3 regions of the Pandoraea faecigallinarum genome follow, and region 1 is predicted to be linked to each of the others. Evidence: predicted binding sites of a transcription regulator. Region 1 holds the regulator's gene; each other region holds the start of a gene.
The links. Region 1 encodes sigma-54, which starts transcription at its own class of promoters, with help from an activator protein. Its sites were predicted from a motif close to TGGCANGNAANCTGCTTT; they were not measured.
Positions count from the first base shown of each region.

Region 1 (10,754 bases):
GTGCCCGGCCAACGCACACGCCGAAGTCAAGGCGCGTTGCCACTGGATTGCGAGCACGCGCGGCGGCGAAGGGGCTGTGCGCGAGATGTGCGACTTCGTGCTGCGCGCACAGGGTCGTTACGACGCCCTGCTCGCCGAAGCGCTCGCCTGACGCACCGAGGGAGCCGATCCACTTATGGCCATTCAACGCGTGTCTCCGGCTTCGCTGATCGCCATCGTCGTGCTCGCGGGTCTGGCGGCAGGCACGTACTGGCTCGTGCAACGCACGCTGCCCTCGGACGCCGATCGCGCGCCGTACGTGAAGCAACACATCCCCGACTACTATGCGGACGACATGGTGATTTCCATGTTGTCGCCGAACGGCACGACGCAGTACCGCGTCAACTCCGTTCACATGACGCATTTCGAGGACGATCAGACAACGGCCATGACGATGCCCGCCGTGCGCGCGTTCACGCCGGATCAGCCGGAAGTGACCGCGACGAGCAAGCGCGGCACGCTTAACGCCGACATGTCGGTCGTCGATCTGTACGACGATGCTGTCGTGGTGCGTCAGCCCGGGCCTCGCGATCCGGAAATGCGCGCGCTCTCGGAGCATTTCCAGGTGCTCGTGAACGAAGACATCGTCCGCACGGAAAAGCCGGTGCAGCTCTTTCGCGGCGCCTCCGTGATGTACGGCGACGGCATGATTTTCAATAACATCTCGCGCGCCGTACAATTGCTCGGCAATGTCCACGGCACGATCCAGCCGGCGGAGCTGGGCGGAAACCGTCCGCCGCCGCCCGGCCAGTCCGGTGCGCCCACCGCGCCGAGCGCGCCACCTCCGACCAAACAGGGCTCCAAGACCCCATGACCGATCGCCTTCACCTGCGACCCGCATCCCTATCGCTGCGTGCCCTGCGCGCGCTGGCGGCCGCCTTTGCCATGCTCGGCGCGCTGGCCTCGCCGCTCGCCCACGCCGAACGCGCCGACCGTGACAAGCCGCTCAATATCGAGTCGGATCACATGAGCTACGACGACCTCAAGCAGGTCAACATCTTCACCGGCAACGTGACGATGACCAAGGGGACGATTCTCCTCAAGGCCGATCGCGTCGAAGTGACCCAGGATCCGGAGGGCTACCAGTACGCCACGGCGTATTACAAGCCGGGCGGCCCGCTCGCCTATATGCGCCAGAAGCGCGACGGTCTCGACGAGTACATCGACGGCTGGGGCCAGACGATCTATTACAACGGCAAGACCGAAGTCGCCACGCTCACCACGCAGGCCACGCTCAAGCGTCTGGCCGGCGGGACGAAGGTGCTCGACGAGATTCATGGCAGCGTCATCACGTACGACACTTACAATGAGGTCTACACGGCCAACAGCGGCCCGGACCAGGTCAACCCCAACAATCCGAACGGCCGCGTGCGTGCCACGCTGGCCCCGCGCAACGCGACCGGCACGCAAGGCACGCCGCCCGGCGCAAGCAAGCCGGCCGCGGCGCCCAAGGGGGATCTGCCGCCGCTGTCGCCTTCCAAGAACATCGGGAATCCGCGTGAGTAATTCTGCCAACAGCAACCCCTCGACCGCCCATCCGGGCGCCGGCCCGTCGGGCAAGCCGAGCGCGCTCGTGGTGCGCTCGCTCAAGAAGCAGTACGGCGCACGCACCGTCGTCAAGGATGTCTCGCTCGACGTGAAAAGCGGCGAGGTCGTGGGACTGCTCGGGCCGAACGGCGCGGGCAAGACGACGTCGTTCTACATGATCGTGGGGCTCGTGCCCGCCGACGACGGCGAGATCCAGCTCGACGGCAACCTCATCAGCGAGCTGCCGATTCACGAGCGCGCTCGCATGGGCGTGTCGTATCTGCCGCAGGAAGCGTCGGTGTTCCGCAAGCTCACGGTCGAGGACAACATCCGCGCCGTACTCGAATTGCAGGTGGATGCGCAAGGCAAGCCGCTCAAGCGCGACGAGATCGAGCGCCGCATCGAATCGCTGCTCGACGAGCTTCAGGTCAGCCATCTGCGCGAGAATCCGGCCATGTCGCTATCGGGCGGCGAGCGTCGTCGCGTGGAGATCGCCCGTGCGCTGGCCACGCAGCCGCGTTTTATTTTGCTCGACGAACCGTTCGCGGGCGTGGACCCGATCGCCGTGCTGGAAATCCAGCGGATCGTGCGCTTCCTGAAGGACCGTGGCATCGGTGTCCTGATTACCGACCACAACGTGCGCGAGACGCTTGGCATCTGCGACCATGCGTACATCATCAGCGAAGGCTCGGTACTCGCTGCCGGCACGCCCGACCAGATCGTTGCCGACGAAAGCGTCCGCCGCGTGTATCTGGGCGAAAATTTCCGGATGTAAAGCAAATTTTTCGCATGTAAACCCTGCCTCCGATAGGAGGCCAGGCCGGTTCCGTTGGCGTGACAAAGCCTCTACAATGAAGGCGAGACCGCTATGAAACCGACTCTTCAACTCCGCACCTCGCAGCACCTGACCCTCACGCCGCAGTTGCAGCAATCGATCCGGTTGTTGCAACTGTCGACGCTCGAACTTCAACAGGAAGTCGAGCACGCCCTCACGCAGAACCCGATGCTCGAACGCGAGGACGATTGGCTCGCGGGTTCGGTACGTGTCGGCACCGACGGGTCGCTGCGCAGCGAGCGGACCACGCCGTCGAGCAGCTCGAACGACAGCGCCGAGCCGGCCAACGGCCGCGACGAAACCCGCGAACTCGACGGCGAAGCCCGCTTCGACGACAGCGCGCAGGACAACGGCAGCGACTGGAGCCTGAACGACTTTGCCCGCTCGGGAAGTGCGTCGGACGACGACGACAATGCGCGCCCGCAACTCCACGTCGATCACCCCAACCTGCGTGAACACCTGCTGGCCCAGCTGCGCCTGACCAAGGCGGGGCCGCGCGATCGCGCACTGGTCGAATTCCTGATCGAATCGCTCGACGAAGACGGCTATCTCGGCTCGCTGCTCGACGAGATTCAGGCGGAAATGCCCGAGGAACTGGCGCTCGAGACCGAAGAGATCAACGCCGCGCTGGCACTGCTGCAAAGTTTCGACCCGGCGGGCGTGGGTGCGCGCAGCCCCGCCGAATGCCTGCGTCTGCAACTCCAGCGGCTGCCGGCAAGCAACGTGCGCACCCTATCGCTTCGCATCGTCACCGATCACCTGGAATTGCTCGCCGCGCGCGACTACACCCGGCTGCGCCGCCTGCTGGGCGTGAGCGAAGACAGCCTGCGCGCCGCCCATCAGCTCATTCGTTCGCTCGATCCGTTCCCGGGGGCCGCTTACGGTGCGCCGCAGGCCGACTACGTTGTGCCCGACGTACTCGTGCGCAAACAAGGCAGCGGCTGGACGGCCGAGCTCAATCCGGAGGTCATGCCGCGTCTGCGCATCAACGAAATGTACGCGCGGATCCTGCGAAACAACCGGAACGATCCCGGTACGGGCAACCTCCAACAGCAGTTGCAGGAAGCGCGCTGGCTTATCAAGAACATCCAGCAACGCTTCGATACGATCCTGCGCGTGGCGCAGGCCATTGTCGAGCGTCAAAAGAACTTCTTCACGCATGGCGAAATCGGCATGCGGCCCTTGGTTTTACGCGAGATTGCTGATACGCTGGGTTTACATGAATCCACGATTTCACGGGTGACGACGAGTAAGTACATGCTCACTCCATTTGGGACCTTCGAGCTTAAGTACTTCTTCGGATCGCACGTGGCAACGGAAGCCGGAGGCGCTGCGTCATCGACCGCTATCCGCGCACTCATCAAGCAACTCATAGGAGCAGAAGACCCGCAGAGCCCCCTTTCCGATAGCCGAATCGCGGAACTGCTGGCAGAGCAAGGTTTTGTGGTGGCGCGGCGAACGGTCGCGAAATACCGCGAGGCCATGCGAATTCCCGCAGTGAACTTGCGCAAATCTTTGTAGGACAGTCCTGGTGCGCCATGTTGGCCGCTGGGGCATTACGCCGCAGTGCGACATTGCGTCACGTCAATGGCTCGCGCTCATGCCGGCCAGCGTCAGCGTCGACACTGCCTGCACTTCGGCATTTCAGCAAGGAGAGCAGCTATGAATCTTCAGATCAGTGGACATCATCTCGAAGTCACCGCATCACTGAAAGAATATGTCGTCAACAAGCTCGAACGCGTGTTGCGCCATTTCGATCAGGTCATCAGCGTCGAGGTGATTCTTTCTGTCGACAAGTCCAAGGAGAAAGCGGGACGCCAGAACGCGAGCGTCACGGTCAATCTCAAGGGCAAGGAGATTTTCGTCGAGAAGTGTGACGAGAATATGTATGCCGCCATCGACAAGCTGATCGACATGCTCGACCGCAAGGTAATGCAGTACAAGGACAAGGTTCAGGATCACGGTCGCGAGGCCATCAAGCACCACCAGCCTCCTCCCGAGGCGGAACCGCTGCAATAACGCTGTTCCGGCGTGGTAGTCGCAATGACAGACACTGACGAAAAGCCGTAAGGAACCACCCGAGTGCAGATCCGTCTTTCGTAAGTCTGGCATCACCCACCGCGGGGCCGTTGAACGGCCCCTTTTGTATGGCTCGGCCCGGTTCCGTGGCTCGCCGCGAGCACGGCGGCGGGTGGTCTATAATGCGAGGTCAATCGGGGGTTGGAGGGCGACCAGGCGTTCGCCCGCATTACAAGATGAACCGTTTATTCAAACTCTTACCTGAGTCCAACATCCTGCTTGGACTGTCCGTCACCAGCAAGAAGCGCGTCTTCGAGCAAGCCGGCCTTCTCTTCGAGAACAAAGCCGCGCTTGCCCGCGCTACGGTCACCGACAACCTGTTCGCACGCGAGCGTCTGGGTTCGACCGGGCTCGGCGAAGGGGTGGCGATTCCGCACGGCCGCATCAAGGGCCTGAAGCACCCGATGGCGGCATTCATTCGTCTCGCAGAGGCGATTCCCTTCGAAGCGCCCGACGGCCAGCCGGTTTCCCTGCTGTTTTTCCTGCTGGTGCCCGAACAGGCCACACAGCAACATCTCGAGATCCTTTCCGAAATTGCGCAGCTGCTCTCGGATCGCACCATGCGCGAGACGCTGGTCAACGCGCCCAGCGCCAGGGATATTTCCATCGCACTCGAGAACTGGCAGCCCTGATGCGGCCGCCATCCGGCACGAGTCACCGCGAACATAGACGAACCTGTAGCTCTCACATCCAACCGAACGAGGCGACGCGGTGGAACTGACCGGCATCAACGCGCAAAGCATTTTCGACGACAACGCCGCAACGCTGCGTCTGTCGTGGCTCACTGGCCACGAGGGGTGGGAACGCGGCTTTACGCCCGAGAGCGTGGCGACCGCCACGTCCAGTGCCGACCTCGTGGGCCACCTGAACCTCATCCACCCGAACCGGATTCAGGTCCTCGGCGAAGCGGAACTGCGTTACTACCAGCGTCTCACGGACGAAAACCGCAAGCGCCACATGGGCGAAGTCATCGCGCTGGAACCGCCCTTCCTCGTGGTCGCCGACGGCCTCGAAGCGCCGCCCGACCTGGTGTTGCGCTGTACCCGCTCCTCGACCCCGCTGTTCACCACACCGATGTCGACGGCATCCGTCATCGACAGCCTGCGCCTGTATATCTCGCGCGTGTTCGCGCCGCGCTGCACGATGCACGGCGTTTTCATCGACATTCTGGGCATGGGCGTATTGCTGACCGGCGATTCCGGGCTGGGCAAGAGCGAACTCGGCCTCGAACTCATCAGCCGTGGACACGGACTGGTCGCCGACGATGCGGTCGATTTCGTGCGTCTGGGTCCCGATTTCGTCGAAGGCCGCTGCCCGCCGTTGCTGCAAAACCTGCTGGAAGTGCGCGGCCTGGGCCTGCTCGACATCAAGACCATCTTCGGTGAAACCGCGGTCCGCCGGAAGATGAAGCTCAAGCTCATCGTGCAACTGGTGCGCCGTCCCGACGGCGAATTCCAGCGTTTGCCGCTCGAAGCGCAGACGGTGGACGTGCTGGGGCTGCCCATCAACAAGGTGATTCTGCAAGTGGCAGCCGGGCGAAATTTGGCCGTGCTGGTGGAGGCCGCCGTGCGCAACACGATCTTGCAGTTGCGCGGCATCGATACGCTCAAGGACTTCATGGAACGCCAGCGTCAGGCCATGCAGGATCCGGACGGCATGCAGGGCAAGCTGCTCTGAAACACCACCGGGCCGTGCGACGGTCCGTAGCGCCCGAACCCTCCGGGTATACCGCAAGTTTTGCGTTTTTCTGTCAACGCCGCCCGATTGCGGCGCGTTTTCTATCATGTTGTAATCGCTACGCGGTCCACCCCGTGCCCGTGCGTGACGACCTTATGGAGAGACGATCATGAAAAAAGCACTTGCTGCATTGCTCCTGGTATCCCCGCTGCTCGCATCGCCCGTGTTTGCCCAGACGGCCGCCGCACCGGCATCCGCGCCCAAGGCAACCAACTCGCAACAGGACAAGATGAAGGCTTGCAACGCGCAAGCGGCCGGCAAGAAGGGCGACGACCGCAAGGCGTTCATGAAGCAATGCCTGTCGGCAGGCGGCGCCCCCGCGGCCAAGCAGACGCAGCAGGAAAAGATGAAGACCTGCAACACGCAAGCCTCCGGCAAGAAGGGAGACGACCGCAAGGCATTCATGAAGCAGTGTCTGTCGAACCAGCCCGCTGCCTGAGGCCACTCTCGCGGCATTCACACGACGGCGCCCTTTTTGGGCGCCGTTTTCGTTTGAAGCCCGTGATTTCGCGCAAATGCGGCGAATACGCGCTGAACATTCCCGTTTCTTGCCGTTCGACACCCGTACGACACAATCGCTTACCATGATGGTTGTATTCGGGAAATGTCATGAAGATCGTACTGATTACCGGCGTCTCCGGATCGGGCAAATCGCTCGCTCTGAACGTCCTCGAGGATGCGGGATACTACTGCGTCGACAATCTGCCGTCGCGCTTTCTGCCTGAACTCGCCGTCTACCTCGGCACGCAAAATTACACACGCCTCGCGGTCGCCATCGACGCGCGCAGCGGCGGCTCGCTCGCCGAATTGCCGCCGATCATTGGCGGCCTGCGCCGTTTTGGCCATGACGTTCGCGTGCTTTTCCTGAACGCCACCACGCAGACACTGGTGCAACGTTTTTCCGAGACACGCCGCCGCCATCCGCTCTCCGTGACCGGCGACGATATCCTCTCGGCGACCGGCTCGCTCGTGGAAGCCATCGAAAAAGAGCGCGAGATGCTCAGTAGCGTGACCGAACTCGGTCACCAGATCGACACCAGCAACTTGCGCGCGAGTGCGCTGCGACGCTGGATTCGCGAGTTCGTTCAGCACGACCAGACGGGACTCACGCTGATGTTCGAGTCGTTCGGCTTCAAACACGGCGTGCCGCTGGACGCCGATCTGGTGTTCGACGTCCGCTCCCTGCCCAATCCGTATTACGACGTGCAGTTGCGCCCGCTTACCGGGCGCGATCAGCCGGTGATCGATTTTCTGTCGGCAATTCCCGAGGTCGACGAGATGATCAACGACATCGGCGCCTACTTGCAGAAGTGGCTGCCGAGCTACATGCGCGATAACCGCAGTTATCTGACGGTCGCCATCGGCTGCACCGGCGGGCAGCACCGCTCGGTGTTCATCTCCGAGACGCTGGGCGCGCGCTTTCGCAACGAGGCCGCCGTGCTCGTGCGCCATCGCGAACTGGCGCCTGCCGAGACACCGTGACCCTGACGGGCGAGCAGGCCCGTGCGCATCGCGACTGCCGTTGGGCTTGCGTCAGGTTGGCTGCGCCGGTTCGGCTCCGTCGGACTCCTCCCATCGGGTCGCCCCATCGGATCGACGGTATGCGTTCGTCCCCGTCAGGTCGGCAACGACAGTTGAGCCGTGCCCGAGGGATGAAGCGACAGGGCGTCGGCGATCTTCCGGATCGGCGACGGTAAGCCCGCCGCCGCCACACCCGCCCCATCCAGCCACGCGTGGTTGTCGTCGTTCGCGGACGTCGGCGCCCCGGTGAGCGACAGCGTCACCAGCCACGGGCGCAAGTGCAGTTTGAAGTGCGTGAAGACGTGCGTGAGGCCATGCAGCGGCAGTACCGACTGCACCGCACCGAGCTTCGCGCCCAGCGCCGCGGCATGCTCCGTCAGGCGCGCCCGCAGCAACGCATCGTCCGGGTCGCGCGCATCGGTTGGCGGCGTGAGTTCGGGCAGGCTCCACAGGCCGCCCCAGATGCCGCTGTCAGGCCGGCGCTCGAACAGCACGCGTTCCCCGGCGCGAATCACCAGAACGTCGACATATCGCTCGGGCTGGGTTTTCTTCGGTTTGGACGTGGGCAACGTTCGCTCGCGTCCCGTCGCATGGGCGACGCAATCGCCGTCGAATGGGCATTCGCCGCAACGCGGCTTGCCGCGCCCGCATAGCGTCGCGCCCAGATCCATCATCCCCTGCGTGTAAGCGGGCAAATCGCGCTGCGGCAGCAGCGACTCCGCCAACGCCCACATCTCGCGCTCGACCTTCGGCGCGCCCGGGAATCCTTCGATGCCGAACACACGCGCCAGCACTCGCTTGACGTTGCCGTCGAGAATGGCGGCGTGCGCGTCGTAGGCGAAGGCGGCAATGGCCGCGGCGGTCGACCGGCCGATGCCGGGCAGCGTCGCGAGGGTTTCGGGGTCGGCGGGAAAGCGCCCGCCATGCTCGGCGACGACGACCTGTGCGCACCGGTGTAAATTGCGGGCACGCGAGTAGTAGCCGAGGCCGCTCCAGAGCGCCATGACATCGTCCTGCGGCGCGCGTGCGAGCGCCGCGACGTCGGGAAAGCGCTCCAGGAATCGCCCGTAGTAGGGAATCACCGTGGCGACCTGCGTTTGCTGCAACATGATCTCGGACAGCCAGATGCGATAAGCGTCGCGCGTGTTCTGCCACGGCAGGTCGTGACGCCCGTGCTCGGCCTGCCAGGCGATCAGCCGCTCGGCGAACGTGTGCGCGAGCGCGCCGCTCGTCGTGTCGTTGGAAGATGCTTTCATAGCGTTTTGGGGGGCTTCGTTTGCAGCGTCCTGCCGGTTGCAGATGAGGCCATCGGCCGGGAACGCAACCTGCCGTGGACGTCTGCGTAATGTCTGACGGTCATTTCTGGCAATGCGGACAGAAAAAAGTGGACCGTTGTCCCTGCACGATCTGCCGGATCGTCGTGCCGCACACCCGGCACGGCTGACCGGCGCGATCGTAGACGAAATACTCCTGCTGGAAATAGCCGCTCCGGCCATCGCTGCCAACGAAGTCGCGCAACGTGCTTCCGCCCTTTTCGATGGCCGCGGCAAGCACAACCTTGACGGCCTGCGCCAACTTCCCGGCGCGCGGCCGCGACAGTTTTCCCGCCGCCATGCGTGGATGAATGCCGGCGCGAAAAAGGCTTTCCGACGCGTAGATGTTGCCCACCCCCACGACGATGTTGCCTGCGAGCAATGCCTGCTTGATGGAGACGGTGCGCCCGCGCGTGCCGGCGTAAAGCCACGCGGCGTCGAAGTCGTCCGTCAGCGGTTCGACTCCGAGGCTGGCGAGCAGCGGATGCGCAAGCACGTCGCCCGCCGAGCGAGGGTGGAACAGCACTGCGCCGAAGCGCCGCGGGTCGCGGTAGCGCAACGCGCAGCGTTCGAACACCAGATCGATATGGTCGTGAACGCCCGCGGCGGGCAGCGACTCCGGTTCCGGCATGACGCGCAGCGTCCCGGTCATGCCCAGGTGCACCAGCAGCCACCCGGGCGCGTATTCGAGCAGCAGATACTTGCCGCGACGGGTCACACCGATGAGCGTTTCGCCGCGCAGCAGGGTATCGAGCCCGTCGGGCACCGGCCAGCGCAACGCGCCGTTACGCACGTCGATACGGGCAATACGCGTGCCCGCCACGTGCGGCGCAATACCGCGGCGGGTGACTTCGACTTCCGGGAGTTCAGGCATGCCTGCGAACGTTTGCTGAGGATTTAGACTCTATTGTATCGGGCGCGCTACAATCGCTCGAAACCTGCCGTGGATCCCTATGCCGAACACCCGATTCCAGTCCATTCCCGCCGCCGACCTGACCGCGGTAACCGTGGCACCTGCGGTTTTGCGCCTGCGCGGCGCACTGGCTCGCGGGGCGTGGGCCGGCGCCACGGCGCTCGGTGTCACCTGCGCCAGCGCCATCATGGCATTTCTGCCATCTTCCAACGTCTTTGCCCAGACGGTGCAAAAGGCACCGGCCGGTCCGGCGAGCGTGCCCTCGGCGGCGCCGGCCGCTCCCGCCAAGGCGAGCGCCCCCGGGGCGGACATCGATAGCGAAGACGTTGCGCCGAACGCGAACATTCCCCGTGAAAAGCTTCCGAACGTCGCGCTCACGAGCGAGATCGTCTTCGAAGTGCTTGCCGCCGAGTTGAGCCTGCAACGGGGCAACCTCGCCCCCGCCTTCAATACGTACATTGCCCTGGCCAACCGAACGAAGGATCCGCGCATGGCGCGTCGCTCGGTCGAGATCGCACTGGGCGCTCGCCAGCTCGGCGACGCACTCGTGGCCGCCAAGCTGTGGCATCAGCTCGATCCGTCCTGGCGTCCGGCCACGCAACTGCTCGCGAGCCTTGAGGTCGGCACCGGCCATCTGGCCGAAGCCGAACCGCTGCTGGTCGACGAACTCAACAAGGTACCGGAGGCGCGGCGCGGCCAGGCCGTTCTCGAATTGCAGCAGATGATCGCCCGCGGCCCGGAACGCGCGACGGGCGTCGATTCGCTCAAGCGCATGCTGGCAAACGACATG
Region 1 is NZ_CP011807.3:569,992-580,745, reverse strand. It holds gene AB870_RS02665 (KdsC family phosphatase) at 1-151, shown strand, start outside; gene lptC (LPS export ABC transporter periplasmic protein LptC) at 176-853, shown strand; gene lptA (lipopolysaccharide transport periplasmic protein LptA) at 850-1,545, shown strand; gene lptB (LPS export ABC transporter ATP-binding protein) at 1,538-2,341, shown strand; gene AB870_RS02645 (RNA polymerase factor sigma-54) at 2,435-3,922, shown strand; gene hpf (ribosome hibernation-promoting factor, HPF/YfiA family) at 4,064-4,420, shown strand; gene AB870_RS02635 (PTS sugar transporter subunit IIA) at 4,603-5,112, shown strand; gene hprK (HPr(Ser) kinase/phosphatase) at 5,192-6,157, shown strand; gene AB870_RS02625 (PsiF family protein) at 6,327-6,656, shown strand; gene rapZ (RNase adapter RapZ) at 6,827-7,699, shown strand; gene mutY (A/G-specific adenine glycosylase) at 7,834-8,994, opposite strand; gene mutM (bifunctional DNA-formamidopyrimidine glycosylase/DNA-(apurinic or apyrimidinic site) lyase) at 9,095-9,925, opposite strand; gene AB870_RS02605 (tetratricopeptide repeat protein) at 10,005-10,754, shown strand, end outside.

Region 2 (10,754 bases), 1.5 Mb from region 1:
TTGCCGCCGCCTGCGACAGGCGCCGACGATCCGTTGCCGGCGCTGCCGTATCCGGCATGACCGCCGCCGGACGTCGGCACCGCCGCGCCGCCCGCCGCCGTCCCCGGATAAGCGCTTTGCGCCGACGACGCCCCCGGCATCGGCGCCGTTGTCTGAAACTCCGGCGGCAGATCCTTGATTTCCACAGTCTGCGCAGGCGCCATGACCGTCAGCCAGTTGCTGAGGTTTTCCAATTGGCGCACGTTGCCCGGGAACGGAAAACGCGTCAGATGCGCGAGCGCGGCTTCGCTGATCCGCTTCGTCTCGACACCCAGTTCGCGTGCGCTCTTTTGAAGGAAGTGACGCACCAGCAGCGGAATGTCCTCGCTGCGCTCGCGCAACGAAGGCAGACGCAGGCGAATCACGTTCAGTCGGTGATACAGATCCTCGCGAAACAGCCCCTGACGCACACGGTCTTCGAGATTCTGGTGCGTGGCCGCGATCACGCGAACGTTCGCCTTGATCGGACTGTGCCCGCCGACCCGGTAGTAATTGCCGTCCGAGAGCACGCGCAGCAGACGGGTTTGCAAATCCAGCGGCATATCGCCGATTTCGTCGAGAAACAACGTGCCGCTTTCGGCCTGCTCGAAGCGTCCGCGACGCGTCGCCTGCGCGCCCGTGAATGCCCCGCGCTCGTGGCCGAACAGTTCGGACTCCAGCAAGTCTTTCGGGATTGCCGCCGTATTGAGCGCAATGAATGGACCCGACGCGCGCGGCGAGTGACGGTGCAGCGCACGCGCGACCAGTTCCTTGCCCGAGCCCGACTCGCCGGTGATGAGCACCGTCGCGCTCGAATGCGACAGACGGCCGATGGCGCGAAAAACGTCCTGCATCGCGCTCGCCTGCCCGAGAATTTCGGGCTCTTCGGTGATGCGCTCGTCATCCGTGGCTTCACGAAGGCTTTCTTCGACGGCACGCAGAATCAGTTCGACGGCACGATCCACGTCGAACGGCTTGGCAAGGTATTCGAACGCTCCGCCCTGAAAAGCCGCCACGGCACTGTCGAGATCCGAGAACGCGGTCATGATGATGACCGGCAATCCGGGATGCCGTTGCTTGGCGGTTTGCAACAGTTCGAGTCCGGAGCCGCCCGCCATGCGGATGTCCGAGACAAGCACCTGCGGCGAGTCGTGTTCGAGCGCCGCGCTGGCTTCGCGCGGGCCGGTGAAACTGCGCACCGGCAGGTTGGCTCGCGAGAGTGCCTTTTCCAGCACCCATCGAATCGATTGGTCGTCGTCTACTATCCAGATCGGCTTCATTGTTCACCGTGTAACGTCTATGCCCGGCCGCACGTGTTACGGCCGACGGCGTGAGGGCCGCATCAGCCCAGGGGCAGCAGGATCCGAAAATCCGTCCGTCCGGGCCGGCTTTCGCATTCGATGAGACCGTCGTGACGCTGTATGAACGACTGCGCCAGTGTGAGTCCCAGACCGCTCCCTCCCTCGCGCCCGGAGACGAGCGGATAGAAGATGCGGTCGCGAATGTCGGCAGGAATGCCGGGCCCGTTGTCGATCACATGCAATTCCAATGCCAGCTTGTGCAAGCGCTTGGCAATCGTGATCTTTCGCGCCACCCGTGTACGCAATACGATACGGGCGTCGCCACGCGCGATCTGCTCGCGCAGGGCTTCGGCGCCGTTGCGCACGATATTGAGCAGCGCCTGAATGAGTTGCTCTTTGTCGCCACGAAAGTCGGGCAGACTCACGTCGTAGTCCCGCTCGATCGACAAGCCCTGCGGGAATTCGGCGAGCACCACCGAACGCACGCGCTCGCACACTTCGTGGATATTCACATCCGTGGCGATATACGGATGGCGGTGCGGCTCCAGCAGGCGGTCGACGAGCGTCTGAAGTCTGTCGGACTCCTTGATGATGACCTGGGTGTACTCGCGCAACTCACGCTGATCGAGCTCGAACTCCAGCAACTGCGCGGCACCGCGAATCCCGCCGAGCGGGTTCTTGATTTCGTGCGCCAGATTGCGAATGAGCTGCTTGTTCATCAACGCCTGATCGATGATCCGCTCTTCGCGTTCGTTCTTCAGTTTCTGTTCGTTCTCGATCAGTTCGACGATCACGAAATCGGGGGCCGCTTCCGGTGCCGCCACGATGGCATGCGTATGCAGGGGCTCCTGCGCAGTGCGCTCAAGCACCAAATCGAGGCGCGTCGTCTGAAAGTGATTGGCGATGAGCTCCGTCATCGTAGACGACAGCACTTCACCGTTCGTGAACACGTCGTTCCATGTCATCTGCGAGAGCGAGCGGCGCGACAGCGCGAGCAGCGCCTCGGCGGCCGGATTGGCGAAGACGACACGCAACGTATGTTTCTCCAGGACCAACAGCACCGTCGGCAATGCCTCCAGTCCCGGAAGAATCCCGGTTGCGGCAAGCTTCGCCTCCCATGGATCGACGCTCGCATGCCACGCAGACACGTGAGCGGGCGCCCCGGCCGTGCCGCCGGAATGCGCGCCGTCCACAGGATCCGCCGCCTGGGCGGCGCCGGTCGTCAAATCGGTGGGAGAAGAATTGTCGGCGGCGGCCTGCGCGGCTCGCTTCGTCTGCCCCTTCTCACCAGCGCGGACACTTTTCATCTAGGTTCGAGGCGATAAGTTCATGGCATGCGTTGCGGCAGCCATGAGGGAAAAACAGAAAGCCAAACGGGAATGCCCTTGCGCCGAACGCGACGGATAAAAAAGGGGGACGGCCGCGGCCATCCCCCCGTGCGTGTCGAGCATGACGGTCGGCCGCTGGCGTTCCGTCATGCCGGCGCATTCCCTGCGCAGCGCTTCGATTACAGCGAGTAGTACATTTCGAACTCGAGCGGGTGCGTGGTCATTGCCACACGGCGCGCTTCGTCCGTCTTGAGTGCGATGTACGAATCGAGCATGCCGTCGGTGAACACGCCGCCGCGGGTCAGGAACTCGCGGTCTTCGTTCAGGTACTCCAGCGCCTGTTCGAGGCTTGCGCACACGGTCGGGATCTTTGCATCCTCTTCCGGCGGCAGGTCATACAGGTTTTTGTCGGCGGCTTCGCCCGGGTGAATCTTGTTCTGCACGCCATCCAGACCGGCCATCAGCATGGCCGAGAAAGCCAGGTACGGGTTGGCCATCGGGTCCGGGAAACGCGCCTCGATGCGGCGGCCCTTCGGGTTGGCAACGTACGGAATACGGATCGAGGCCGAACGGTTACGGGCCGAGTAGGCCAGCTTCACCGGCGCTTCGAAGTGCGGCACGAGACGCTTGTACGAGTTCGTCGACGGGTTCACGATCGCGTTCAGGGCGCGGGCGTGCTTGATGATCCCGCCGATGTAGTACAGCGCGAATTCCGACAGACCGCCGTAGCCATTACCGGCGAACAGGTTCTGACCATCCTTCCAGATCGATTGGTGGATGTGCATGCCCGAGCCGTTGTCGCCGACGATCGGCTTCGGCATGAACGTGGCCGTCTTGCCGTAGCTATGCGCGACGTTGTGCACGACGTACTTCAGGATCTGCGTCCAGTCGGCGCGCTCGACCAGCGTCGAGAACTTCGTGCCGATTTCGTTCTGGCCCTGGCCCGCGACTTCGTGGTGGTGCACTTCGACCGGCACGCCCAGTTGTTCGAGCAACAGGCACATTTCCGAGCGCATGTCCTGGAACGTGTCGACCGGTGCGACCGGGAAGTAACCGCCCTTCGTGCCCGGACGGTGGCCGGTGTTGCCGCCTTCGAAGTCCTTCGACGACGACCACGGCGCTTCTTCCGAATTGATCTTCACGAACGTGCCCGACATGTCCGTATTCCACTGGACCGAGTCGAAAATGAAGAACTCCGGCTCCGGACCGAAGAAGGCGGTGTCGCCCAGGCCCGTGCTCTTCAGATAGGCTTCGGCGCGCTTGGCGATGGAGCGCGGATCGCGGTCGTAACCCTTGCCGTCGGCCGGTTCGATCACGTCGCAGGTCAGCACCAGCGTGCTTTCTTCGTAGAACGGATCGATATAGGCGGTGTTGGCGTCCGGCACCAGCAGCATGTCCGAGGCTTCGATGCCCTTCCAGCCGGCAATCGACGAACCGTCGAAAGCGTGGCCGCTTTCGAACTTGTCAGCGTCGAAGTGCGACACGGGCACCGAGACGTGCTGCTCCTTGCCGCGCGTGTCCGTAAAGCGGAAGTCGACGAACTTGACGTCTTCTTCCTTAACCAGGTTCATCACATCTGCCACAGATTTGCTCATGCTATCTCCCGAAAGATTCAATCTGGCGCTGCCGGCGCTCATCGCCCGCGTCGCCGCACCCTCTTAACGAACTCCGTGTTCGGATTCGCCGTTGACAAGCAGGAAGCGTGCCAACGCCCAATTCGCCTGTTGCCGCTCGTCGCCGCCCACTGATTTCTAAGGAAATAATCGATGCTGGTGCGCCCAACCCCGAATTCCCGCTGGCGGGCGTCGATTCTCCATTTCGGTGCGTAGCGCACCAAAATGTCACAAATTTGGAGCACTTTCGAATTATGCACTGTTTAGGTGCATTTGTTCGGGGATTCCGATCCGAAGTTGTGCGCCCGTCTGCACCGTCATAATGCGCCATCGACACAACCGTGCGCCGGAATCGGAAAATATTCGGGCAATGCCCAAAGCGCCACCCTTCACGAAACGTGCTTCTCGCGTTTGCCGCACGCTAGAATGAAGGATCACCATCGACCAACGAGATCACAGCAATATGACAACGAGCGCAAAAGCCATTCTCGACCGAGCCATGCAACGTCGTGCCACGGGGCAACTCGCCTACGCAGGCGCGGTCACCCCGGAAGAAGCGCTGGAACTGTTGACGGCGGACGACAGCGTCCGGCTGATCGACGTGCGCACGCGCGCCGAACTCGATTGGGTCGGTCGCCCGCAAGTGCCGGACCGTCAGTACGCACACGTCGAGTGGGTGCGCTACCCGGGTGGCGTACCCAACGAACATTTCCTCGAACAGCTCACCTCGCACACGCCGGACAAGAACACCCCGCTGCTGTTCCTGTGCCGCAGCGCCGCCCGCTCGAAGGCGGCCGCAAAGGTCGCCTATGAAGCGGGCTTCGTCCAGTCGTTCGACATTCTCGAAGGCTTTGAAGGCGACAAGGACGGTAAAGGCCATCGCAAGAACGTGAGCGGCTGGTGCTTCCGCGGGCTGCCATGGCTGGGTGCCTGAGTCTTTTCGGACAACACTGATCGTCATCGACGCGAGGAGACGCACGATGGACTGGACGCACTTGCTGACTTTTGCGCTCGCGTTGTTCGTGGGCGCAGGCACTCCCGGGCCGGGAATCGCGGCGATCGTCGCGCGCGTGCTCGGGCGCGGCACACAGGGCGCCATCGCCTTTAGCGCCGGCGTGGCGATCGGCGACGTCGTGTGGCTCACACTTGCCGTGCTCGGTGTCGCCGCACTGGCGCATACGTTCTCGGGCGTGTTCCTCGCCATCAAGTACGCGGGGGCTGCCTATCTTCTTTATCTCGCCTGGAAGATGTGGCACGCCCCGGCCATTGCGCCGACCGAACCCATGGCGGCGGCGCCGCGCGAGAAAACGTGGCGACTGTTTCTTGGCGGCTTGTCGGTCACGATGGGCAACCCGAAGGTCGTCGTGTTCTACTTCGCGCTGCTGCCCAACCTGCTCGACCTGGCGCGGGTGACGGCGCTCGGTTATGTCGAAGTCGTGGCCGTCACGCTGACAGTTCTCGCCATCGTTTTCGGCAGCTACATTGCACTCGCCGCACGCGCCCGGCGTCTGCTGAGTTCGGCACGCGCCGTCAAGCGACTGAACCGCGCCACCGGCACGGTCATGGCGGGCGCGGCCGTCGCTATCGCAACGCGCTGATCGTCGCGGGCGCCTGCGCACTTAGCGAAAAGCGAGTGGCAGCAACGAACGGCGGGGAACGAACGACGCCACCTTCGGGTGGCGTTTTTTATGGCGTACTCCCGTCCTGGATTCGTCATCGGTTCGAATTCTCATTCGGACGGACCCTCCCGGACATTGTTGCGATCTGCGTAAGTATTTATTGGCTTAATTGCCGTTTTTCCGTGATAGCCACAAGCATAGACTGGCTTCAACGGTCGCGCACGACGCGCCCGGCAGCACAGAAAAACAGGAGTTATCGCCATGAATCGCAAGCTGATTGCATCCGCATTGATCTCGACCATGATGGCCGCCGCCGCAGGTTCCGCATTCGCCCAATCCGCCCAATCGCGTCTGACCAGCGACGCCTATCCCGACGGCTCGCCGTACGCATGGGTACCGCAAACGACGCAGCTCACGCGTGAGCAAGTCCGCGAGCAATTGATCGAAGCGCGCGCCCAGGGGCTGATTCCGCAAAACGACTATGAGTACCCGGCGTTCAAGACGATGAACAACGCGAACCTGCCGGGCAAGACGCGCACGCAGGTCTACGACGAACTGGTGCGCGCACGTCAGAACGGCGAGATGAAGTACTCGAATCCGTAAGCTGCTGTGCGGGCATGTGCCTGCGCGACAGTGCCGTCCCTCGTCATGTTGTCAGCCTCCGGCAACATGACGCGACGCACTCAGATTGACCGGCATCGTCGACCTGCGCTGCGTCGCCTCGTTACCTCGTCAGCCCGCCATCTCCTTTCGAGACGTTATCGTCCGCCCCGATGTCCCGCCGACAGGCGCGCGCCCACGCCCGCCCATGAAGTTACGGGCAAATCGTCATGCATTCCGGCCGGTTCTCTTCCCTTACGGCCCGGCAGGCGCCGACGGTTTTCCCCACGGGCGTGTCTCCTGTCGCCATGCGTTCCCCGTAATCGCATGGGACTTTCGCCCGCTCTCCGCCCCGGGGAGCGGGCTTTTTTCGTTTCCCGTTTCGTGGACGGCGCAGGCTGCGTGCTACCATGCAGCCGGTTTCAATTTGCATAGACAGGATCATCCGGTGAGTGACATCCAACTAGATATCGAGTGGACCGAGCGCGCAGCGAAGAAGGCCGAGCGGCTCGTTCCGAAAGACACCCCGCTCGGGTTGCCGCCGCTCGAATGCCTGCCGCAGGAAGGCGACGTGATGTTCCTCGGCAAGGGCGACAAGAAGCAGCCGTTCGTTGTGGTGGAGCGTCAGTACCATCATGAAGGCGACGATGCATGGACGATCATCCTGATTCTCGACCTTCCGGAATAGCGGCACCTTCGAAAGCGTCGAAGACATCGACGCCTTCGAAAGACCGAAAGTGCGGCGCGGTCACTGGGGAAACCCCGGTCACCGCGCCGCTTTGCTTGGTGAAGGCCATTTTCTATACTGAAGGCGCGTCTTGAATCGCGTCACAGCGACAGGGAGATCGGCCATGATCATGCCCCACCTTTCCAATGCCCAACTCGTCAGCATGTTTGCGATCGCGGTGTTCGGTGCGATCGTCGTTGGCGCCATGCCAGGCAAGGGCGTGATTCGAATGTGCTGGCGTTCCCTGCTCGTTGTCGTGGGCGCGGTACTCGCCGTACTGGCCTTCGAGCTGGTACCCCTGCTCGCCTGAGACCTTTTTTGCGGATTTTCACCATTAAGGGTTGACCCCATGCGGAAGAGCCGATATTATCTCGGTCTCGTTGGGGCGTTAGCTCAGTTGGTAGAGCAGCGGACTCTTAATCCGTAGGTCGAGTGTTCGAGTCACTCACGCCCCACCAGACGAATTTTTGAAAAAGGCTGCGATGCCGTGCAGCCTTTTTTATTCCCGGTAGCATCGGGGCGTTAGCTCAGTTGGTAGAGCAGCGGACTCTTAATCCGTAGGTCGAGTGTTCGAGTCACTCACGCCCCACCAAAGTACGAGAAGGCTGCGACGCTTGCAGCCTTTTTTGTTCCCGGTAGTTCCGGGGCGTTAGCTCAGTTGGTAGAGCAGCGGACTCTTAATCCGTAGGTCGAGTGTTCGAGTCACTCACGCCCCACCAGATGCATCGCAAGGGCCGCACACTGTGCGGCCCTTGTCGTTTCTGGCGCCAACCTGGTCGCTCGCCCGTCGCCATTTCCCTGTCGTCCCATTCCTACATTCGATTCAGTCGCAACCGATAGTGCGCAAAGCGCTGGCGCCCTATGCTGAACTCATGTCGCCGCGCGACACGCGGCCGGCAATGGCTACAGGAGACGCATCATGAAAATGACGAAATCGATTCTCGTTGTCGTCACGGCGCTCGCGATGGGTTCGTCCATCATGGGCTGCACGCTCGGGGGTGCAGCAGCGGGCGGCGTCATCGGTCACGAAGCCACCGGCGGCAGCACCGCCGGGACGATCGGTGGAGCCGTCGTCGGCGGTGTCATCGGTCACGAACTTGGCAAGTGATTTCCACGGGTCGATGTCCGCCGCGCTTGTCATGTAGCGCAGCGTTCGGCACGCACCGCCTCCGATACCTCGATACCCGCTCACGCCGTCAACGTCCCACGATGTATAGCGGGGCATTGGCGGCGTAGCCGTACATGATCAACACGTCGCCGATGAGCGCATCCCCCGCCGCCCTCGCCTGCTGCACACTTTCGTAACGCCGTGCCTGCCCCGTGCAGCTGACATAGTGCCGGCTGCCGCCACCGGTCGATTCGTCCTGCCGGCCGATGAATGCCGCCTGCCTCACACTCCAGACGAAATGCCCTTCGCACTTCGCGAATTCCGGCGGACGCTTGACCGCCGGATCCGAAGTACTCGATTCCTCCCCCGCCTTGTGCAGACGCCACTGACGCCGGATCGCCGCGTCGTTCCAACGTCCCATGCCGATATCCTTTCCTTTGAGTCTTGCCATCGCTGCCTCCCGGTAATTGCCTGCGGCACCTCGCTCGCGGGCACATTGACAATAGTGACCAATAACGAGGTGAATGGGGTTGGGGAGTGTCCGATATGCGATGCCACACCCTGCGATAACGCTCCACGCGCATCGGAACTCGCCACGCGTCATGCAAAGGACACCAAATAACGCCCAGCATCCAACGCACGGCCGCAGCATGCGTTATTTCCGGTCATACATAGCGCGGCGCACGCGCAACGCGCCGGCAACAATGTTGGGACGACCTCGGTGCGGATGATCCTCATTGTCTACACTGAAAGTCCCATTGACGCAGACCGTCCGCCCCGGCCACGCCGACGGCGCCCAACAAATCACGCCATGGCAATCGTCACTTTCGCCCCCGCCATCCAGCGTCACGTGTCCGTAGACGAGCAGGAAGTCGACAGCACCGACGTGCATGACGCGCTCGCCCAGTGCGTATCGCGCACGCCAGGGTTGCGCGGCTATCTGTTCAACGATCAGGGGCGATTGCGTCCCCACGTTGCCGTGTTCGTGGACGGCAAATTGATACGCGACCGCCGCACACTGCGCGACGGCCTCACCGGCACGAGCAGTGTCTACGTTGCACAGGCGCTATCGGGTGGATAGCGGGTGGATAGCGGATGAATAGAGGCTCGGATAGCGGGCGGACAGCAAACGGATATCAACACGCGGCATCACTCATCGATAGCAGAGCCACGCAGGCGCGCGAGAGACGACGCGCTTCGCGCCAGCCAAGGAGACGCAACATGGAACATGCCACCGGTGCGACGTTACTGGTCGCGACTCGCAAGGGATTGTTCACCTGGCAACGGGAAGGCGCCGTATGGCGATTGATGTCCAGCACGCCGGACTTTCCCGGGGAGCCGGTCAGCATGGTGCTGCACGACGCGCGCGACGGCACGGATTACGCGGCGCTCAATCTCGGCCACTTCGGCGTCAAGCTATGGTGTCGCGCACGAGACGCGCAGACGTGGACCGAGTTGCCGCCACCGGCGTTTGCGCCCCAGACACCACCCCAAACACCGCCTCAGGCATCCTCCGGCGGCGCCCCGTCGCAGGACACCGCACCGGACGATTCGCAAGCCCCGTGCGTCGACCTTCTGTGGTCGCTCGAAGCCGCAGGGCCCGATGCACCCGGCGTGCTCTGGGCGGGCACGATTCCCGGCGGCCTGTTTCGCTCCGGCGACCATGGCCATAGCTGGCAACTGGTCGAGAGTTTGTGGAACCGCCCCGAGCGCGCAGAGTGGATGGGCGGCGGGTACGACCATGCGGGCATTCATTCCATATGCGTCGATCCGCGCGACAGCCGTCAGGTGATGGTCGCGGTATCGACCGGTGGAGTCTGGCGGACACGGGACGGCGGCGACACCTGGGCGCTGGCCGCCTCGGGCATGGAAGCGGATTACATGCCGCCGGAGCGCCGGCTCGATCCGAATGCGCAGGACGTCCATCGCCTCGTACAGTGCCGCGATGCGCCCAACGCCCTTTGGGCACAGCATCACAACGGCATCTTCCGCACGCTCGACTACGGCGCGTCGTGGCGACGCATTCAGGCCGCACCGTCGAGTTTCGGCTTCGCCGTCGTTGTCGATCCGCACGATCCGGACATCGCCTGGTTCGCACCGGCACAGCGCGACGCCTGCCGCATCCCTGTGGACGCGCGACTGGTCGTCACACGAACGCGCGACGGCGGCGAGTCCTTCACGTCGCTCTCGCAAGGCCTGCCGGAAACGCCGTCGTACGACCTGATTTACCGCCATGGCATGGACATCGACGCGAGCGGACGGACGCTGGCGATGGGCTCGACCACCGGATCGCTATGGATCAGCGATAACGCGGGCGAACAATGGCAAAGTCTGTCGACGCATTTACCGCCGATTTATGCCGTGCGTTTTGTCTGAATATTCTAATTTTCCCGTCGATTTTTCCGGCGACGTTCGTCTCGTCGCTCGTCTCGTCGTTTAC
Region 2 is NZ_CP011807.3:2,058,166-2,068,919, reverse strand. It holds gene ntrC (nitrogen regulation protein NR(I)) at 1-1,298, opposite strand, end outside; gene glnL (nitrogen regulation protein NR(II)) at 1,361-2,467, opposite strand; gene glnA (type I glutamate--ammonia ligase) at 2,827-4,242, opposite strand; gene AB870_RS09300 (rhodanese-like domain-containing protein) at 4,724-5,194, shown strand; gene AB870_RS09295 (LysE family translocator) at 5,241-5,858, shown strand; gene AB870_RS09290 (DUF4148 domain-containing protein) at 6,141-6,482, shown strand; gene AB870_RS09285 (hypothetical protein) at 6,928-7,167, shown strand; gene AB870_RS09280 (hypothetical protein) at 7,331-7,516, shown strand; tRNA gene AB870_RS09275 (tRNA-Lys) at 7,589-7,664, shown strand; tRNA gene AB870_RS09270 (tRNA-Lys) at 7,723-7,798, shown strand; tRNA gene AB870_RS09265 (tRNA-Lys) at 7,850-7,925, shown strand; gene AB870_RS09260 (glycine zipper 2TM domain-containing protein) at 8,171-8,314, shown strand; gene AB870_RS09255 (hypothetical protein) at 8,403-8,765, opposite strand; gene AB870_RS09250 (MoaD/ThiS family protein) at 9,126-9,395, shown strand; gene AB870_RS09245 (beta propeller repeat protein) at 9,536-10,690, shown strand.
Region 2: a site for sigma-54 is predicted at 4,338-4,355, ahead of glnA (type I glutamate--ammonia ligase). Genes of this name have one in related genera too.

Region 3 (10,754 bases), 2.6 Mb from region 1:
CGTCGGCCGTGCCACCCCCCCGGCCCGTGATCAGGCTGTTCTCCCGGCGAAGGGCGCCCCTTTGGTGATCCGAAGGGGCGTTTTTTTATGATTTGCCCAGCCTATCGAAACGAATGGGGGATATGAAAATGCCGATTATGTATTTCGCGTAAACCCGCGTTTGTGGCAGCATCCGGATTCCGGTCGCGCGCATTGGGCTGTGCGGGCGACCCGGGCGGACCCATCAGGTTCGCGCTCACTCGCACAGGCGCCCAACAGGCGCCGCAATCCATAAGCACAAGGAGAATTCGCACATGCTGTCCCGTCAACTGATCAACGCGTTCCTCGGCGCCACGTTTGCGCTCGCCTCCCTCGGCGCTTCGGCTCAGACCGCCGACAAGCCCCTGAAGGTCGGCACGATGGCCGGCTCGGACGCGCAGATCTTCGAAGTCGTGAAGAAGGTTGCCGAGAAGCGCGGCCTGTTCATCAAGATCGTCGAGTTCAGTGACTACGCACAGCCGAACGCCGCGCTCGACGCCGGCGATCTGGATGCCAACGGCTTCCAGCACAAGCCGTTCCTCGACAGCCAGGTCAAGGACCGCGGCTACAAGATCACGACGGCGGGCCTGACTTACGTATCGCCGCTGGGCTTCTACTCAAAGAAGTACAAGTCGCTCAAGGACCTGCCCAACGGCGCGCAGGTCGGTATCCAGAACGATCCGTCGAACGGCAACCGTGCGCTGCTGCTGCTTCAGAAGGAAGGCCTGATCAAGCTCAAGTCCGGTCTGGAAGGCAAGAACGCCACGCCGCTCGACATCGCCGAGAACCCGAAGAAACTGAAGATCCGCGAACTGGAAGCCGCGCAATTGCCGCGCGCCTTGCCCGATCTGGATGCCGCGTCGATTAACACCAACTTCGCTGCACAGGCGGGTCTGGTGCCCAAGCGCGACGCCATCGCCATCGAAGATCTGAAGGGGCCGTACGCCAACCTGATCGCCGTGCGCACGCAAGACCTGAACAAGCCGTGGGTCAAGCAACTGGTCGACGCCTACCACTCCGACGAAGTGAAGCAATTCATCGACACCCAGTTCAAGGGGGCGCTGATCGCCACATGGTAAGCATGGGGTTTGCGGTGTGCCGCGCATGAAAAAACCGGGGTTTCGACCCCGGTTTTTTCATGCCGGCGTGCCTGGGCGATTGCTGCGCTGGCATGAAAGCGTTTGACTAGAATGGAAGTGTCATTCCATCGACGGGAGGCCGCCATGTCCATGATGAACGTTTCGATGATGCCGGTGGCGCTGCTCCTCGGTTTCGCCATCGGCATGCTCGTCGATCATTTCTGGGTGACGCACCACGACGAACCGTCCGGGCACCGGCGGCTCGACTGGCACGAGATGTGGGATCGCATCCGTCACCAGCACTGAACCGCACCGGCCGGCTCGGCAGGCAGGCGCGGGCAGTTACCGGCGTGGCGGGTCAAATGCCGGTGCGAAGCTTGCGCCACAGGGTCGAGCGGCTGATGCCGAGCGCTTCACACGCGGCGTTGCGGTCACCGCCGCAGGCCGCCAGCGTCGCGTGAATGCGTGCGAGTTCCTCGGCGGCGCGCCGCTCGCGTCCTGTGAGCGGCGCGCCGCGGGTGGCGTGTACTTCCTCGCTCGGGGCGACCATTGTCGGCGTGCCGATTTTCCGTCCTGCGTTCGTTTTTGAAACATCCTGGGCGGCGTCCGTCGCCGTACCCAGTTCCGGGGCGATTTCGATCAGGCGCGCCCGGCTGATTTCCCGGGCGTCGACCACGTCGGCGCACACGACGGCGATGCGCTCGAGCAGATTCTCCAGTTCCCGGACGTTTCCCGGCCAGCGATAGGTGGCCAGCAGCGGCAATAGCGACGCCTGCAACGCGTCGACGCTCATGCGCGCGCCCGCGCGGGCGAGAGCACGTTCGAGAAACAGCGGCGTGAGTCGAGGCAGGTCGTCCATGCGCTCGCGCAACGGCGGGAGCACCATGCGCAGGATGTTGAGCCGGTAGTAGAGGTCTTCGCGGAACAGCCCTGCGCCGACTTGCGCACGAAGATCGCGGTGCGTGGCGGCGATGACACGCACGTCGCACGGCACGGGTTCGTTGGCGCCGAGGCGCAGGACTTCACGCTCCTGCAATACGCGCAGCAGACGTGTTTGCAGTGGCATCGGCATCTCACCGATTTCATCCAGAAAGATGGTGCCGTTGTGCGCCGTCTCGAAAAGACCGGCCTTGCCGCCGCGCCGGGCGCCGGAGAATGCGCCGTCCTCGTACCCGAACAATTCGCTTTCCAGCAGCGTTTCCGGAAATGCCGCGCAATTGATCGCGACGAACGGATAGTCGCGTCGGCGGCTGGCGTTGTGAATGCCCTGGGCAAGCAATTCCTTGCCCGTCCCGCTTTCGCCGTGCACGAGCACCGTCGAATCCGTCTGCGCATAACGGCGTGCCAGCGCGCGCACTTGCGTCATGGCTGCCGAGTCGCCGATCAGGTCGTCGAGGCGGTAGCGCGCCACGAGATGCCGCGGACGGTGCCGCGAGCGCAGCGAACGATCCACGCGGGCAAATGCCTGCGAGTCCTGACACGTGACCAGCGCACCGGTCAGCGTTCCCTGATCCAGTAGCGGAATACGGTTGATGACCCAGGTTTTTCCAGCCATCGACACAATGGCTTCGAGTTCCGCGCTCGCGCTCTCCAGCGTGCGCGCCATATCGAGGGGCGGGGCGATGGCATCGAGAGGGCGCCCGAGCGCGTCGACTGCCGTGACGCCCAGAATCCCGGCCATCGACGCGTTGATCGCTTCGATGCGTCCGTTCAGATCGACGGCCGCCACGCCCTCGTGCAAGTGGCGCAGCACGGTGTCCAGACGTTCGCGCCGCTGGGCTTCGATACGCCCGAGACGCGCGACTTCCAGCGCCGTATCGAACGCGGCGCGCACGGAGCCCTGCGAGTACAGGAAGATGCCCGTCAGGCCGGCGCGCTCGGTCAGTTGCGTAACGAGACCAGGACCCACAATCACTTCCATGCCTTCGTCGCGCAGCCGCAGTACCAGATCTTCGGCGTTCTGTGCATCGACGTAAGTGTGTTGCGCGATGTCGATATGAAAAGCGCTCTTGAAGCGCTCGAACTCCGGCGCCGGGCGTGCGTAGGACACCAGCGCGATCCGCGAGTCGGGAGACGACGCAGGCAACGCGCGGCGCGCCCGCGCCAACGCATGCATGACGTCCGAGCCCGTCACCTTGACCAGCACAACGGGCAGCGCGAGACGCTCACGCAGGAAGTCGCCGTTGGATCCGCCCGCGACGATGCCGTCGACGCTTCCCGCGGGCAGTCGTTCGAGCGCCTCGATCACCGCCTCATAGCCCTTGTCGACGATATGCACCTCGGCCTGCGTGGCGTAATCGGGCACGATGTCGCGATACAGTTCCCCGAGCTTGCTGATGCCGACGGCCCAGATCACCGGCTTTCGCATGGCGGGCGTGGCTCCCGGGCGCGGCCCACCGGCCGGTGCGCCGGCGGATCGGGGCGGTAAATCGGCGGGGGACGAATTCGGCATATCGGGCGGGTGGGGCGGGCAAATTAGGTTGCATCGTAGCATGTTGCGATGATTTGTTTCATTTTTCGTTTCAAAATGAAACAGATTGAGTACGGACCCCATGCCATTGCCGGGCCTTGACCTTGACGTACACGTCGCGCCAGCGAAGAATTTCCTTCGACAAATGAAGGCATTACCGGCGTGGCGACGCAACGCCCACGTCTGCATCGATATCATTGGCACGGCCATTGCTAATGCATACCCGCACTCCACCTACGCAACCCACGCGCGACGCGGCGGCATCGGACCGCACGTCTCGCCAAACACGACCGAGGGACTCAAGTGACGCAAACCATTCGTTCGGCCGGCGCCGCCTTCCGCGAGGCCGTCAAGACCGAGCAACCGTTGCAGGTTGTCGGTGCGATCAACGCCAACCACGCCTTGCTCGCCAAGGCGGCCGGTTTCAAGGCGATCTATCTGTCCGGGGGCGGCGTCGCGGCGGGCTCGCTCGGCTTGCCCGATCTGGGCATCTCGACCCTCGACGACGTGCTCACCGATGTGCGCCGCATCACCGACGTATGCGACCTGCCGCTGCTGGTGGACGTCGACACCGGCTTCGGCCCGTCGGCCTTCAACATTGCGCGCACCGTGCAGTCGCTCATCAAGTTCGGCGCGGGCGCGATGCATATCGAAGATCAGGTCGGTGCGAAGCGTTGCGGCCATCGTCCGGGCAAGGCCATCGTGACGCAGCAGGAGATGGTCGACCGGATCAAGGCCGCGGTGGATGCACGCACCGACGAGAACTTCGTCATCATGGCGCGCACCGATGCGCTGGCCGTCGAAGGGCTTCAGGCCGCCATCGACCGCGCCTGCGCCTGCGTCGAAGCCGGTGCGGACATGATCTTCCCGGAAGCGATGACGGAACTGCCGATGTACCGCCAGTTTTCCGATGCCGTGAAGGTCCCCGTGCTCGCCAACATTACAGAGTTCGGCTCGACGCCGCTCTTCACCGTGGAAGAACTCAGAAGCGCGCAGGTCGGGCTGGTGCTGTATCCGCTGTCCGCCTTCCGTGCCATGAACAAGGCGGCGGAAAACGTCTATCACACGATTCGTCGCGACGGCACGCAAAAGGCCGTGCTCGACACGATGCAAACACGCGCCGAACTCTATGAGAGCATCGGTTACCACGCGTACGAACAGAAGCTCGACGCCCTGTTCGCGCAACAGAAATAACGAACCCTGATCCTGGAGGAAAGAGCATGAGCGAGACGACCGCCACCGGCTTCAAGCCGAAAAAATCCGTCGCCCTGTCGGGTGTCACCGCGGGCAATACCGCGCTGTGTACCGTGGGCCGTTCGGGTAACGATCTGCACTATCGCGGCTACGACATTCTGGATCTGGCGCAGGCTTCCGAATTCGAAGAGATCGCGTATCTGCTGGTCTACGGCAAGTTGCCGACGGCTGCCGAACTGCGCGGCTACAAGGCCAAACTCAAGTCGCTGCGTGGCCTGCCGGCTGCCGTGAAGGACGCCCTCGAAGCCGTGCCCGCCGCCGCGCATCCGATGGACGTCATGCGCACGGGCGTGTCGGTGCTCGGCACCGTGCTTCCGGAGAAGGACGACCACAACATCCCGGGAGCGCGCGACATCGCCGACCGGCTGATGGCGAGCCTCGGTTCCATGCTGCTGTACTGGTATCACTACAGCCAGAACGGCGTTCGCATCGACGTGGAGACGGACGACGACAGCATCGGGGGCCACTTCCTGCACCTGCTGCACGGCGAGAAGCCGTCGGACCAGTGGGTGCGCGCGATGCACACTTCGCTGATTCTCTACGCCGAGCACGAATTCAACGCCTCGACCTTCACCGCGCGCGTGATCGCCGGTACCGGGTCGGACATCCATTCGGCCATCACGGGCGCCATCGGTGCGCTGCGCGGCCCGAAGCACGGCGGCGCGAACGAAGTGGCGTTCGAAGTGCAGAAGCGCTACAACTCGCCGGACGAAGCCGAAGCGGATATTCGCAAGCGTGTCGAGAACAAGGAAGTCATCATCGGCTTCGGCCACCCGGTCTACACCGTGAGCGATCCGCGCAACAAGGTCATCAAGGAAGTCGCGCGCGAGTTGTCGAAGGCGCAGCAGAATACGGCGATGTACGACATTGCCGAGCGTCTCGAATCGGTGATGTGGGACGTCAAGAAGATGTTCCCGAACCTCGACTGGTTCAGCGCCGTGAGCTATCACATGATGGGCGTGCCCACGGCCATGTTCACGCCGTTGTTCGTGATCGCGCGCACCTCGGGCTGGAGCGCGCACATCATCGAGCAACGCATCGACAACAAGATCATTCGGCCGAGCGCCAACTACACCGGTCCGGAAGATCAGCAGTTCGTGCCGATCGACAAGCGCTAAGTCCGCATTGCGCGCCGGGCGGAAGCCTTCGGGACGGCAGTAGCGCGATACCTGCTGCCGTCTCGCGCCCGATGCCGGCGCGCCGTCTTCACATCGCAACCGGCCGGGCCGGCACCTTCCTCACATGATGAACACCGAATACCGCAAATCCCTGCCCGGGACGTCGCTCGACTACTTCGACGCCCGAGCCGCCGTCGAGGCGATTGCCCCGGGCGCGTACGATACGCTGCCCTACACGTCGCGCGTGCTGGCCGAGAATCTCGTGCGCCGCTGCGAACCGGCGGCGCTCGCCGACTCGCTCAGGCAGCTGATCGAGCGACGCCGCGACCTCGATTTCCCGTGGTTTCCCGCTCGTGTGGTGTGCCACGACATTCTCGGCCAGACGGCGCTGGTCGACCTCGCGGGTCTGCGCGACGCCATTGCGGCGCAAGGCGGCGATCCGGCGCTGGTCAACCCCGTGGTGCCGACCCAACTCGTGGTCGATCACTCGCTCGCGGTCGAGTGCGGCGGTTTCGATCCGGATGCATTTGCCAAGAACCGCGCCATTGAAGATCGTCGTAACGAAGACCGTTTCGACTTCATCAACTGGACGAAGAAGGCGTTTCGCAACGTCGACGTGATTCCGCCGGGCAACGGCATCCTGCACCAGATCAATCTGGAGCGCATGAGCCCGGTGATTCAGGTGACGCAAGGCGTGGCCTATCCCGATACGCTGGTAGGCACCGATTCGCATACGCCGATGGTCGATGCGCTGGGCGTGATCGCCATCGGCGTGGGCGGGCTGGAAGCGGAGAGCGTGATGCTGGGCCGCGCGTCGTGGATGCGTCTGCCCGACATCGTCGGTGTGGAACTGACGGGCAGACCGCAGTCGGGCATTACCGCGACCGATATCGTGCTCGCGCTTACCGAATTCCTGCGTAAGGAAAAGGTCGTGTCGGCCTATCTGGAGTTCTACGGCGAGGGCGCCGCCAACCTCACGCTGGGCGACCGCGCGACGATCTCGAACATGGCGCCGGAGTTCGGCGCAACGGCGGCGATGTTCTATATCGACGCTCAGACGATCAAATATCTCAAGCTCACCGGCCGTGACGACGCGCTCGTCGCGCTGGTCGAGACGTACGCGAAGCAGACCGGTCTGTGGGCCGACAGCCTGACGAAGGTGCAGTACGAGCGCGTGCTCACGTTCGATCTGTCGAGCGTGGTGCGCAACATCGCCGGTCCGTCGAATCCGCACAAGCGCGTGCCGACGAGCGAGCTGGCCGCGCGCGGTATCAGCGGCAAGGTCGAGAGTGAGCCGGGACGGATGCCGGACGGCGCGGTCATCATCGCTGCGATCACGAGCTGCACCAACACCAACAACCCGCGCAACATGATCGCCGCGGGTCTGTTCGCGCGCAACGCCAATCGCGCGGGCCTCGTGCGCAAGCCGTGGGTCAAGAGTTCGCTCGCCCCCGGCTCGAAAGCGGTTACGCTGTATCTGGAGGCTGCCGGTCTGTTGCCGGAACTCGAGAAGCTCGGTTTCGGCGTGGTCGCTTACGCCTGCACGTCATGCAATGGCATGTCCGGGGCGCTCGATCCGGCGATTCAGAAGGAAGTCGTCGAACGCGACCTGTATGCCACGGCGGTCCTCTCGGGCAACCGCAACTTCGACGGCCGCATCCATCCCTACGCCAAACAGGCGTTCCTCGCCTCGCCGCCGCTGGTGGTGGCCTATGCGATTGCCGGGACCATTCGCTTCGATATCGAAAAGGACGTGCTGGGTGTCGATGCCCAGGGCAGGCCCGTGAAGCTTGCCGATCTGTGGCCGAGCGACGAGGAGATCGACGCGATCATCGCGAGCAGCGTCAAGCCGGAGCAGTTCCGCCGTGTGTACGAGCCGATGTTTGCCGCGTCGGTCGAGCAGGGCGAGCGCGCCGAACCGCTCTACGCCTGGCGCGAGATGAGCACGTACATCCGCCGTCCTCCGTACTGGGAGGGCGCGCTGGCCGGCGAGCGAACACTGCGCGGCATGCGCGCGCTGGCGGTGCTCGGCGACAACATCACGACCGATCACCTGTCGCCGTCGAACGCCATCATGGCGGACAGCGCGGCGGGCGAATATCTCGCGAAGATGGGCCTGCCGGAAGAGGACTTCAACTCGTACGCCACCCATCGTGGCGACCACCTCACGGCACAGCGCGCCACGTTCGCCAACCCGACGCTCAAGAACGAGATGGTCGTGGTCGACGGCCAGGTCAAGGCCGGCTCGCTCGCGCGCATCGAACCCGAAGGGAAGATCACGCGCATGTGGGAGGCTATCGAGACGTATATGGCGCGCAAGCAGCCGCTGATCGTGATCGCCGGGGCCGACTACGGTCAGGGCTCCTCGCGTGACTGGGCGGCCAAGGGCGTGCGTCTGGCGGGTACCGAGGCAATCGTCGCGGAAGGCTTCGAGCGCATTCACCGCACCAATCTGGTCGGCATGGGCGTGTTGCCGCTCGAATTCAAGCCGGGCACGAATCGCAAGACGCTCGGCATCGACGGCAGCGAGACGTTCGACGTCATCGGTGAGCGCACGCCGTGCGCCGATCTCACGCTGGTGATCCATCGCAGGAACGGCGAACGAGTCGACGTGCCCGTGACCTGCCGTCTCGACACGGCCGAAGAGGTGTCCATTTACGAGGCGGGCGGGGTGCTTCAGCGCTTCGCGCAGGACTTTCTGGAATCGTCGCAGGCAGCTGCCTGAGGAGAGACGTGATGGCGCATCGGCCACAAATTCGCATTCCCGCCACCTATATGCGTGGCGGCACGAGCAAGGGCGTGTTCTTCCGCTTGCAGGACCTGCCCGAGGCCGCCCGCATGCCGGGCGCCGCGCGCGACGCGCTGCTCATGCGTGTGATCGGCAGCCCGGACCCATACGGCAAGCAGATCGACGGCATGGGCGGCGCCACGTCGAGCACGAGCAAGACGGTCATCGTCGCGAAGAGCGAGCGCCCGGAACACGATGTGGACTATCTGTTCGGGCAAGTGTCCATCGACCAGAAGTTCGTGGACTGGAGCGGCAACTGCGGCAATCTGTCCGCCGCCGTCGGTCCGTTCGCCATCGGCGCCGGGCTGGTGGATCCGGCGCGCGTGCCGCGCGATGGCGTGGCCGTCGTGCGGATCTGGCAAGCCAATATCGGCAAGACCATCATCGCGCACGTGCCGATGACGGACGGCGCCGTGCAGGAGACGGGGGACTTCGAACTCGACGGCGTGACGTTTCCGGCCGCCGAAGTGCAACTCGAATTCCTCGATCCGGCCGCCGAGGAAGACGGTGACGGCGGCGCCATGTTCCCGACCGGTCATCTGATCGACGACCTCGAAGTCCCGGGGGTCGGCACGTTCAAGGCGACGCTCATCAACGCCGGCATTCCGACGATTTTCCTCAACGCCGAGGATATCGGCTACAAGGGCACGGAGTTGCAGGACGCCATCAACGGCGACCCCAAGGCGCTGGCGATGTTCGAGACGATCCGTGCGCACGGCGCGATTCGCATGGGACTCATCAAGGAGGTGTCCGAGGCGGCGACGCGTCAGCACACCCCGAAGGTCGCCTTCGTCGCGAAACCGGCGGCGTACACGGCATCGAGCGGCAAGGCCGTCGAAGCCGGCGACGTCGATCTGCTGGTCCGTGCCTTGTCGATGGGCAAGCTGCATCATGCGATGATGGGCACGGCGGCCGTGTGTATTGGTGCGGCAGCATCGATTCCGGGCACGCTCGTGAATCTGGCGGCCGGGGGCGGTGCGCGCAACACCGTGCGCTTCGGTCACCCGTCGGGCACGCTTCGCGTTGGCGCGCAGGCGCAGGAAGCCGGCGGCGAGTGGACGGTCACCAAAGCCATCATGAGCCGCAGCGCCCGCGTGCTGATGGAAGGCTGGGTCCGCATTCCGGGAGACGCCTTCTGAAACGTCAACCGATCCACCTTGCAGGAGGTCGCCGATGTCCGCAGGCCACTCGAATCGCTCGAACGTGCGTCCCTCGCCCGACAAGGTCCTCACCGATATTGCCGACTACGTTCTGACCTATGAGATCCGCAGCGATATCGCCTTCGATACTGCACGCTACTGCCTGATCGACACGCTCGGGTGCGGTTTCGAAGCGCTGGCGTATCCCGCCTGTACCAAGCTGCTCGGCCCCATTGTGCCGGGCACCGTCGTTCCGAACGGGGCGAAGGTGCCTGGCACGCCGTATCAGCTCGACCCCGTGCAGGCCGCGTTCAGCCTGGGCGCGATGATTCGCTGGCTCGACTTCAACGACACCTGGCTGGCCGCCGAATGGGGCCATCCGTCCGATAACCTCGGCGGCATTCTGATGACGGCCGACTGGCTCTCGCGCACGGCGGTGGCGCAGGGGCAGCCGCCGCTGACGATGCGTCACGTGCTCGCCGCCATGATCAAGGCGCACGAGATTCAGGGATGTCTGGCGCTGGAGAATTCGTTCAATCAGGTCGGACTCGACCACGTGATCCTGGTCAAAGTGGCATCGACGGCGGTGGTCGGCGAGATGCTCGGTCTGTCGCGCGACGAACTCGTCAATGCGCTCTCGCTGGCGTTCGTCGACGGGCAGAGTCTGCGCACCTATCGGCATGCGCCGAACACGGGCAGCCGGAAGTCGTGGGCCGCGGGCGATGCAACGAGCCGCGCCGTGCGGCTCGCACTCATGGCGCGTACTGGAGAGATGGGGTATCCGTCGGTCCTCACGGCGAAGGCGTGGGGCTTTTACGACGTGCTGTTCAAGGGCAAGCCGTTCGCCTTCCAGCGGCCTTACGGGGCGTACGTGATGGAGAACGTGCT
Region 3 is NZ_CP011807.3:3,203,749-3,214,502, reverse strand. It holds gene AB870_RS13965 (MetQ/NlpA family ABC transporter substrate-binding protein) at 294-1,097, shown strand; gene AB870_RS13960 (hypothetical protein) at 1,242-1,403, shown strand; gene prpR (propionate catabolism operon regulatory protein PrpR) at 1,456-3,465, opposite strand; gene prpB (methylisocitrate lyase) at 3,871-4,761, shown strand; gene prpC (bifunctional 2-methylcitrate synthase/citrate synthase) at 4,788-5,939, shown strand; gene acnD (Fe/S-dependent 2-methylisocitrate dehydratase AcnD) at 6,064-8,664, shown strand; gene prpF (2-methylaconitate cis-trans isomerase PrpF) at 8,676-9,866, shown strand; gene AB870_RS13930 (bifunctional 2-methylcitrate dehydratase/aconitate hydratase) at 9,901-10,754, shown strand, end outside.
Region 3: a site for sigma-54 is predicted at 3,766-3,783, ahead of prpB (methylisocitrate lyase). Genes of this name have one in related genera too.